One region of the Paenibacillus sp. SAFN-054 genome, then DNA from elsewhere that is predicted to be linked to it. Evidence: riboswitches for the same ligand, from Rfam matches in the RefSeq annotation. Region 1 holds a riboswitch; the other holds the start of a gene.
What was found. Region 1 has a riboswitch for S-adenosylmethionine ahead of metA (homoserine O-acetyltransferase MetA). Riboswitches for the same ligand answer to the same signal wherever they lie in the genome.
Positions count from the first base shown of each region.

Region 2: it holds a riboswitch for S-adenosylmethionine, as region 1 does, so the genes downstream of both, ACTHPM_RS22475 (methionine ABC transporter ATP-binding protein) here and metA (homoserine O-acetyltransferase MetA) in region 1, are expected to answer to the same signal.

Region 1 covers NZ_JBQCKS010000002.1:342,616-347,792, reverse strand. The annotation lists gene corA (magnesium/cobalt transporter CorA) at 1-432, opposite strand, end outside; SAM riboswitch class I at 881-1,005, shown strand; gene metA (homoserine O-acetyltransferase MetA) at 1,119-2,054, shown strand; gene ACTHPM_RS12980 (aminotransferase class I/II-fold pyridoxal phosphate-dependent enzyme) at 2,095-3,282, shown strand; gene ACTHPM_RS12975 (aminotransferase class I/II-fold pyridoxal phosphate-dependent enzyme) at 3,275-4,453, shown strand; gene mqnC (cyclic dehypoxanthinyl futalosine synthase) at 4,677-5,177, shown strand, end outside.
Region 2 covers NZ_JBQCKS010000005.1:272,290-277,466, reverse strand. The annotation lists gene ACTHPM_RS22490 (thioredoxin family protein) at 1-247, shown strand, start outside; gene ACTHPM_RS22485 (COX15/CtaA family protein) at 443-1,399, shown strand; gene ACTHPM_RS22480 (Cthe_2314 family HEPN domain-containing protein) at 1,792-2,511, shown strand; SAM riboswitch class I at 2,602-2,740, shown strand; gene ACTHPM_RS22475 (methionine ABC transporter ATP-binding protein) at 2,875-3,885, shown strand; gene ACTHPM_RS22470 (methionine ABC transporter permease) at 3,885-4,553, shown strand; gene ACTHPM_RS22465 (MetQ/NlpA family ABC transporter substrate-binding protein) at 4,703-5,177, shown strand, end outside.

The DNA of each region.
Region 1 (5,177 bases):
TACAGTAAAGTAATTGTCTACGACAAGGTCGATCAGCAGGTACAAAAAGCGGTCGGGCGTGCTGACTTCCTGTTCCCACAAAATTGGCTTGAGCGAACGCAGTTCGTGAATTTTTTGCTTCGTGACCGTGATGATATAGTGGCGGCCTAAGAAGATGTTGAGTGAACGCAGGAAAATTTCCTCGTCATCGAAACGGATCGAGTTCACAACGATAAAATAATGGCTTTCGTAGATTTCAATCTTGGGACGCTGCTCCTCGTCGCTCAGGCAGTCTTCAACCGCCAAATCATGCAGGGAAAATAAAGGCTGCAGCAGCGCAAGGTCGTCTACATCCGCATCGATCCAGTAGAATCCTGCGGGCGGGGCAGTCAGTGTGGTTTGAATGTCGTCGATCGGGCTGAAAACGCCGTCGTTCACCAACCGGATTTTCATATGATTTCACTCCTCCGTCCCTTCATGCGGGAGGCATGCTCAGGGATATGCTTGATAAGCGCATAGGAAAGAAATCAGCTTCACCGGTCGTAAATGCGGGGATTAGCGGGTGGCCTCGGAGACAATCGCAATGAAAACTTCCCTGTGCCGGCAAGCTGATTTCGTTGCTATGCAGTTGTGTTCATTTGCACTCAGCTTCGGGCTCGGGTCGCCTTCCATCTTTCATGTCACCTCTGTCATATCGGGTTTAAACACTTGTCTAGTATAACGCCGGGCCATGGACCTTTCAAGAAGAAAATGGCGCCTGGATCTACTCGCTTACAGCGTATGACAAAGGCTGGAAATGCGTGAGAAAAAATATGTTAAGGATCGCCCCGGTACTTCTTGACGAGGGATGGGATTATGCTTTAAAGTAATGAACAAGATCAACAAAACTAAATATTGCGAAATCTTATCAAGAGCAGGTGGAGGGACTAGCCCGATGAAACCCGGCAACCGGCGTATACACGCACGGTGCTAATTCTTGCAGGAACATGCTGTGGCACAATGCAGCTGTATCCTGACAGATGAGAGAGGCGTATGAATACACGTGATGACCTTTCTCTATGCTGGAGAAGGTCATTTTTTGTTATATACACCTTGCTCCCCGAATGATTATCGCACCTCAAACAAAGGAGTGTTGAATCATGCCGATTAAAATTCCGGACGCCCTTCCGGCAAAAGAGATTTTGGGCGGAGAGAACATTTTCGTAATGGATGACAGCAAGGCCTATCACCAGGACATCCGCCCGCTGCGAATCGCCATCCTCAACATTATGCCGACCAAGGAAACGACGGAAACGCAGCTGCTGCGGCTCCTCGGCAATTCGCCGCTGCAGGTCGAAATCACGCTGCTGCATCCGCGTTCGCATACGTCCAAGAATACGTCCCAAGAGCATTTGGAGGCGTTCTACAAAACCTTTGACGAGGTAAGGCACCGCCGTTTTGACGGCATGATTATCACGGGGGCACCCGTGGAGCAGATGGATTTTGAAGACGTGAACTACTGGGATGAGCTGCAGGAAATCATGAACTGGTCCAAGACGAACGTCACCTCGACGCTGCATATCTGTTGGGCCTCGCAGGCAGGACTGTACCATCACTTCGGAGTACCGAAATGGGATCTGGCGAAAAAATGCTTCGGCGTGTTCCCGCACACGCTGAATCAGCAGAATGTCAAGCTGCTTCGCGGTTTTGACGAGGTGTTCTATGTACCCCAATCCCGTCATACTGAAGTCCGGCGCGAAGACATCGAGACGATCGACGAGCTCGAAATTTTGTCCGAATCGGAAGAATCCGGCATATACCTGGTCGCCACCAAAGACGGCAGGCAGATCTTCGTTACAGGCCACTCCGAATACGATCCGTACTCCCTGAAATGGGAGTATGAACGGGATATTGCGAAGGGCATGGAGATGGAGATTCCGAAGCATTATTACCCGAACGACGATCCCAGCCGGGTTCCTCCGGCCGTATGGCGTGCCCACGCAAACTTATTATTCTCTAATTGGCTGAATTACTATGTATATCAGGAAACGCCTTATGACATTGAAGATACCGTCGAAATCTGGCCGCAAATTTAACAAGAGCGTGTCCATCACAGCAGAATATGGGGGAGAGAACATGGAGAAGAAACCACTGAACATTGAAAGCAGGCTGGCACAGATCGGATCGTTGGAGGACCCGGCTACGGGAGCGGTGAATTTCCCGATATACCAGGCGACGGCATTCCGTCATCCGAGGCTCGGGCAAAGCACAGGATTTGACTATGCGCGTACCAAAAGTCCGACCCGCAAGGTACTCGAGGAAGCAGCGGCAGAACTCGAATCAGGAGACGCCGGATTTGCCTGCAGTTCCGGCATGGCCGCGCTGCAGACGATCTTTTCGCTGTTCGGCCAGGGGGATCACCTGATTGTATCCCTGGATTTGTACGGGGGAACGTACCGCATGCTCGAGCGGATTTTCGCTAAATTCGGCGTGAGTGCTTCCTACCTGGATACGAACGATCTGGATGCGCTCGAAAGCGCGCGCCGCCCTGAAACGAAGGCGGTCTTTATCGAGACGCCGACCAATCCGCTCATGATGATCACGGATATCGAGAAGGTAGCGCAGTGGGCGAAGCGCCACCAGCTGCTGACGATCGTCGACAATACGCTGCTGACGCCGTTCTTCCAGCGTCCGATCGAGCTTGGAGCCGATATCGTCATCCACAGCGCGACCAAGTACCTGGGCGGCCATAATGACGTTCTTGCAGGATTGATCGTTACGAAGGGCAAAGAGCTGTCGGAAGAAATGTCCTTCCTCCATAACTCCATTGGAGCTGTGCTCGGCGCGAGCGATTCATATCAGCTGATGAGAGGGATGAAGACCCTCGCCCTGCGGATGGAGCGCCATGAAAGTAATGCGGTTGCAATCGCGGAGTTCCTGAAGTCGCATCCCGCCGTTACGGATGTTTTTCATCCGGCATTTCCGGAGCATCCCGGACATGATGTCCAGAAGAAGCAGTCCAGCGGCAACACGGGGATCTTCTCCTTTAAAGTCAAGGATGCCCGTTACGTGGAGCCGATCCTCCGGCATATCCGGCTGATCGCTTTCGCCGAGAGCCTGGGCGGTGTGGAATCACTGATGACGTATCCGGCGGTACAGACGCACGCGGATATACCAGAGGAAATCCGCAAAGCCGTGGGCGTGGACGACAGGCTGCTGCGCTTCTCGGTAGGCATTGAGCATATCGATGATCTGATTGCGGACCTCGGTGGAGCATTGAACTTAGCCGTGGAGGAAATTGAAGGGGGACAACAACATGAGTAACCAGGGAAGTGAACACCAAGGCTCCGGGAACAAGCGGAAGTTCGCAACCAAGCTTCTGCATTTCGGCTCTGAAATCGACAGCACGACGGGAGCATCCAGCGTCCCGATTTATCAGGCATCCACGTTTCATCATGAGGATGTATTCCATCCTCCGGTACATGATTACAGCCGTTCCGGCAACCCGACCCGTCAGGCGCTGGAAGATTATATCGCCCTGCTGGAAGGCGGCGAGCGCGGGTTTGCCTATTCTTCCGGCATGGCGGCCATCTCAAGCACGTTCATGATGCTGTCCGCGGGAGACCACATGATCGTGACAGAGGATGTATACGGTGGTACATATCGACTGCTCACCAGTATCCTCAGTCGTCTGGGCATCGAGAGCACGTTCGTGGACATGACGGATCTGGAGCAGGTCAAGGCGGCGCTGAAACCGAATACGAAAGCAGTATACATGGAGACGCCATCTAATCCCACGCTCAAAATTACCGATATCGCTGCGGTAACCTCGTGGGCGAAGGAGCATGAGCTTCTGACGATGCTGGATAACACATTCATGACGCCGTATTACCAGCGTCCGATAGAGCTGGGCGTCGATATCGTGCTGCACAGCGCAACCAAATTTTTGGGAGGGCACAGCGATGTGCTTGCAGGTCTTGCCGTAGCGCGCACGGCGTCCATCGGAAGGCAGCTGAAGCAGCTGCAGAACGGGCTGGGAACGGTGCTCGGCGTGCAGGATTCCTGGCTGCTGATGCGGGGGATGAAAACCCTACAGGCACGAATGAACCACAGCGAGCAAAGCGCGGCCGTGCTAGCGGCTTGGCTGAAAGGACGTCCGGACATCGCCGGCGTGTATTACCCTGGCTTGCTGGATCATCCGGGCAGGGAAATTCATGAGAAACAATCCACGGGATACGGGGCTGTCGTCTCATTCGATGTCGGCTCTGGCGAACGCGCCAAGCAGGTTCTGAACAAGGTCAGCATTCCGCTTGTGGCCGTCAGCCTTGGAGCGGTGGAAAGCATCCTTTCCTATCCGGCCATGATGTCCCATGCCGCCATGCCGGCTGAAGTCCGCCTTGAACGGGGCATTACGGATGGACTGCTCCGCTTCTCGGTCGGACTGGAAGACATTGACGACTTGATCGCGGACCTGGATCAGGCCCTGCAGGGATAAATCAGGAAGAGCGCCGCTCATCGCGGCGCTTCTTTTGTGTCTATTTTGTGAAAAAAAGACGCTAAATGCCTGGGACAGCGGCATTTACAAAAAAATGGAGTAAGGCAAGAAAGAAAGTGAAGTTTTTCTCAAGGTGAAATTGTGATAAGATGGTGAAGATGGTTTAAGGAAATAAGTTCTAATTAAGTCTATCATTCGCCATATGATAAGGAGGCTGCCGAAGATGAGCACAGTGAACCAGATCTTGGACAAAGCGCTGCGGGGTGAACGTCTGAACTTGGAAGACAGCGTGACCCTGTTTGAAAGTGAAGAAATTGAAAAAATAGGCCACGCCGCCGATATCATGATGAAAAGAAAACATCCGGACCCGATCACAACCTTTGTCATTGGACGGAATGTCAACTATACGAACGTATGCGATACTTTTTGCACGTTCTGCGCATTTTACCGCAGACCGGGACATAATGAAGGCTATTTGCTTCCCGATGAAGTGATTTTCCAGAAAATCAAGGAAACCGAGGACGTGGAAGGCACCGAAATTCTCATGCAGGGCGGCACGAATCCGGATCTGCCTTTCAGCTATTATACCGATTTGCTCCGCGGCATCAAGCAGCGGTTCCCGAATATTACGATGCACTCTTTCTCCCCGGCTGAGATTCGCAAAATGCAGGAAGTATCCGGCCTTTCGCTCGAAGAGGTCATGAGAGAGCTCAAAGCAGCCGGC
Region 2 (5,177 bases), on a different contig from region 1:
CATGGAGCCGTTCATGCCGGATGTCGAAGAGAAGTTCGCGAATGACATGACCCTGGTGGAAGTGGATGTCGACAAGGTCGGTGATGTCAGCCAGGAGCTGAACATTTTGGGTATTCCGAGCTTCGTGGCCTTTTCCGACGGTCGGGAGCTGGTACGTCTTGTCAACAAGCTCCGCAAATCGCGCGAAGAAATCGAAGGCTTCCTGCAGCAGGCCCTTGACGTGTACAGAACGATCCACAAATATTAAGAAAATGCACCGCCCCTGCCGGTCAAGGGCGGTGTCATTGCTTTTTGTCACAAAAAGAATGCGTTTTCTTTGCATTTTGTCACAAAGTGGGTATATTCCGTCACACTTTATCAGGTATAATAGATGAGATGTAAATATACGGAACGCTTCGGAACGGATGGAGCGTTTTTAATTTGAGCTGCAGGTGAGACGATTTTGAATACCAAACAATTGAAATGGCTCAGCTACCTGACCTTTTTTGTCATGTTTTTCGCGACCTTCGGGGGGACTGTCGTCACCAAGACCGACTCGGGTTTGGGCTGCGGCCATGAGTGGCCTTTATGCCGGGGGCAATTCGTTCCTGCGCATACGATTGCTTCGTTAATCGAATATTCCCACCGTCTGGTCAGCGGCTTGGCCGGATTGACAGCGGTTGCCGTCGTGGTGGCATTCTGGCTGTTCGCCAAGAACCGCAAGGATCTGCGCACGTATTCTTGGCTGACCCTGATTTTTGTCCTCGTACAAGCTCTGATGGGAGCTCTCGCGGTTGTGTACGACCAGTCGTCAGCGGTGCTTGCGCTTCATTTCGGATTTTCCCTCATCGCTTTCGCCAGTTCCCTGATGCTTGCGCTCGGAGCGCGGAAAATGGACAAGGAGAAGGCCTCGACCGCGAAGGAGCAGTTTCCTCCGGTCAGCCTGGCTTTCCGGAATTTCGTATGGATGGTCACGATCTATTCGTATCTCGTGGTATATGTCGGCGCTTACGTAAGTCACACAAGCTCGGCAGGAGGATGTTCCGGCTGGCCGCTGTGCAATGGGAAGCTGGTACCCGAGCTGACGGGCAGCGTAGCGATCGCCTTTATCCACCGGCTCGCCGCTTTGCTGCTGTTCATCGCAGTTGTCGTCATGGCTTACTATGCGTACAAGCTTCATAAAGGAAACCGTGAGCTAGGCGGCCTCGGGATCTCGGCAGCGGTTCTGTGCCTGCTGCAGGTGTTCAGTGGAGCAGGGATCGTGTACACGCTGAACAAGCCGGAGGTTTATATTTTTGCGGCGCTTCTTCATAACTTGCTGATTTCTTCTTTGTTCGGCGTGCTGTGCTACCTCAGCGTGAGGGTGTGGCAGCTTGGAAGAGAACCAGCCCGGCAGCTGAAAGCAGCGTCAAACGTTTAGGTCTCTGATGCGTGCATAAGACATCCAAGATAAAGCCTGCGAAGCCGCTTCGCGGGCTTTATTTGTGAGCAAGAGCTTATCCTTGGGGAAGCGTCATTCGAATGAACCGGACTGGCTTAAGGACATGCTAAGGGATAGCCATTTGACGTACAGGGTAGGAGGCTTAATGAAGAAGAAGTAATTGGCCAGCAAGGCAGCCGGAAAGAATGGTGGCAGCCAGGAAATGTTGTGCGGAAAGTTTAATCCCGGAGCTGATTTGTTTATATTTTAAATATGACGCTGACAAGATCCGCTGGACTTACATGCTTGGCAGCCGGACTGCGGCAGCATGGCGGCTCTGATGATATCGAAAGCGATTGATCGCGTAAAACTATTGCAGGGAGAGAAAGCCGATGCTGCGAATACTGCTTGGAGAAATGCCCCGCCAGAACAATGGGCTGCTGGAGGAAACGATTGAAACAATGTATCGAACGATCCAGCTGCTGCAGAAGGAAATCGACAGAAACGATGATCCGAGCCACGATTTCCGTAAGCTGGAGATTTGGACGCGCGGCCTGGTCTCGTCGATTGATGAGCTGGAGCAAAGCTGGTATGCGGCTTGCTTTTTCCGCAAGTCAGTGCGAGCCGGGTTCGTGGATGACATGAGCATACAGGAGCAAAGCGAATACGCACGTTATGTCTATTTTTATAAAAATGGCTTCATCCGGGTGTTCTCCATTTTGGACAAACTCGGCACGGTCCTGAACGACCTGTTTGATTTGAATACCTCCAAGGTCAAAGCACATTATTCTTATTTTACCGTCCTCAGACAGTTTCATTATCTCAAAAATCACCAACAGCTCGCGGACGAGCTGACGGTCATCAAGAACGATTACAGAAGCGCGCTGAATGTCCTGCGCAAACGGCGCAACGCAGAAATCCACTATATGAATGCAGAAATGCAGGATGATCTGTGGCAGCGGCATCAGGGGCTGCATGATAAGGTGGAGCTGGAGGATTTGGATAAGCACCTCGACGATTTGAAGCAGGGACTCGAGATGGTATGCAAGTCACTTCTGGCCTCATATAAATACGCGAATGAGTTATGGGCCCGGAAAGGCATGAAAGTGTAAAAGCGTTCAACAATTTTCCTTTTGACAAAGAAAGAAAAAGTAATTATACTGAAAAACATGAAAATGTAACGAATAATTGCATAGACTTTTTTCTTATCGAGAGAGGCGGAGGGACAGGCCCGATGAAGCCCGGCAACCGATTTGAGAATGAGGCGAGAGTGCCCGTTCCCAAATGACATGGTGCTAATTCCTACAACTGCAGGTGATCCTGCGGATTGGCAGATGAGAAAGGTTGCGACTTCGCATACGAAGAGCCCTTTTTGATTCCGTCAAGAGGGCTTTTTATTTTGTCTGTTTACGTCGATTGGACGCTGAAAAGATAGATGCTGCAACGCAAAAGGTTCAGGGAAGGAGAGCTTTGGATTGATAGAATTAAAGCAGGTTACGAAGAAATACGGCAAGGGCGCAAGAACGACCGAAGCTTTGTCCGGACTTGATCTGACGGTTGAGAAAGGTGAAATATTCGGCGTGATCGGGCACTCCGGCGCCGGCAAAAGCACGCTGATTCGCTGCATGAATCTGCTGGAACGGCCAACCAGCGGCGAGGTTTGGGTTGACGGCGAGGACCTGACGAAGCTGGGTAAGCAGCAGCTGCAAGCGAAGCGCAGAAAGATCGGCATGATCTTCCAGCATTTCAATCTGCTGAGCTCGGCGACCGTGTACGATAATATTGCTTTTCCGCTGCGGCTGGCTCATATGGACAAAGCACAGATCGCGTCCAAAGTGAACGAGCTGCTGCAGCTGGTCGGCCTGGAAGCCCACCGCGACAAGTATCCGGCCCAGCTGTCCGGAGGCCAGAAGCAGAGGGTCGGCATCGCCCGCGCGCTTGCCAGTGACCCGCAGGTGCTCCTGTGCGACGAAGCAACCTCGGCGCTTGACCCGCAAACGACGGATTCGATCCTAAGGCTGCTGCTCGACATTAACCGGAAATTTCATTTGACGATCGTTCTGATCACGCATGAAATGCATGTTATTCAGAGCATTTGCGACCGGGTGGCCGTCATTCATCAGGGAGGCATCGTCGAAGAGGGCCCCGTCACGGAGGTATTCCTGAAGCCTAAGCATCCGGTGACCCGCGACTTTATTCTGGGGCAAGCCGGTGAGTCGGCGCAGCTTGCGCTGCATGCGCCCCATGACGGGCCATCCCGCTTATGTAAGATTACGTTCCTGGGCGAGAAGACGTATGATTCGATTCTGTCCCGAACGGCCCGGGAAACCGGCGTGGACTTTGCGATTCTGCAGGGCACCATCTCGAAAATCAAAGATATTCCATACGGCCAGCTGATTGTCCGTCTGGAGGGTGAGGACGCGGCAATAGAGCAGACAATCCGGAAAGTAGCGGCCGATGGCTTAGACGTGGAGGTGATGGACTGATGTGGGGACTTGACTTTTCGACGCTCGACTGGCATGAGATTGGCGTTGCCAGCCTGGATACGCTGAAAATGCTCGTTTCATCAGCGATCTTCACGTTCATCCTGGGCTTGCCCCTGGGCGTGCTGCTGTACCAAAGCTCGCGTTCAAGCAGCGGCTGGGTTCGTGCGGTGTACAGTATTTTGTCGGTCATCGTGAACATTTTGCGTTCGGTGCCGTTCATCATCCTGATCGTGGCGCTCATTCCGTTCACGGTATCGATCGTCGGCGTATCCTACGGCGTGCTCGGGACGATTCCGCCGCTGGTCATCGGGGCTGCCCCGTTCTTCGCCCGGCTGGTGGAAACCTCGCTGCGCGAGGTGGATCGCGGCGTGCTGGAGGCGGCGCAGTCGATGGGAGCCTCTACCTGGCAGGTCATCGTGAAGGTGCTGCTGCCCGAAGCGAGACCGGGCCTCTTGGCTGCCCTAACGATCACGGTCGTAACGCTCGTATCTTATACGGCGATGTCCGGCATGGTCGGTGGCGGCGGTTTGGGTGACCTGGCAATCCGGTACGGCTATTACCGTTATCAGATTGAGGTCATGATTATTTCCGTCCTTGCCATGATCGTTCTGGTACAGCTGCTGCAGATGGCCGGTGACCGTCTGGTGAAGCATTTTACCCGGAAGTAGGATTCAACTTTGGTAACGTCATCCGATTATCGGATGCTTATTCGGAAAACTTTTGCATCAAGCATGCTCTTTTCGGTTAAGAGAGTAACATGCGCGAAGTTTTCCGCGAATAAATCATATTAAATGGATAAACTTAAGGGGGATTTACAATGAAAAAAGGATTGTTCGCTTTGCTCAGCCTGATTTTGGTGGTGGCACTGGCCGCGTGCGGCAATAAAAATACGGATGAGAAGCCGGCTGCCGGAGGCGAAGACAAAGGCACTGAAGCTAAAACCGTAACGTTGACCGTCGGCGCTACCGCCGTACCACACGCGGAAATTCTGAAGCATATCCAGCCTGCGCTTGAGAAGGAAGGCGTGAAGCTCGAAATCAAGGAGTTCTCCGACTATGTACAGCCGAACGTGCAGACGTTCCAAAAACAGCTGGACGCAAATTTCTTCCAGCATAAGCCGTACCTTGACGATGAAAACAGCACCCGCAAAATGGATCTGGTCCCTGTCGTAGCCGTGCATGTGGAGCCGCTTGGCGCATATTCCAAGAAGCACAAATCCGTCGATGAGCTGCCAGAAGGCGCCGTGGTCGGCATTCCGAACGATAAAACGAACGGCGGACGCGCACTCAGCC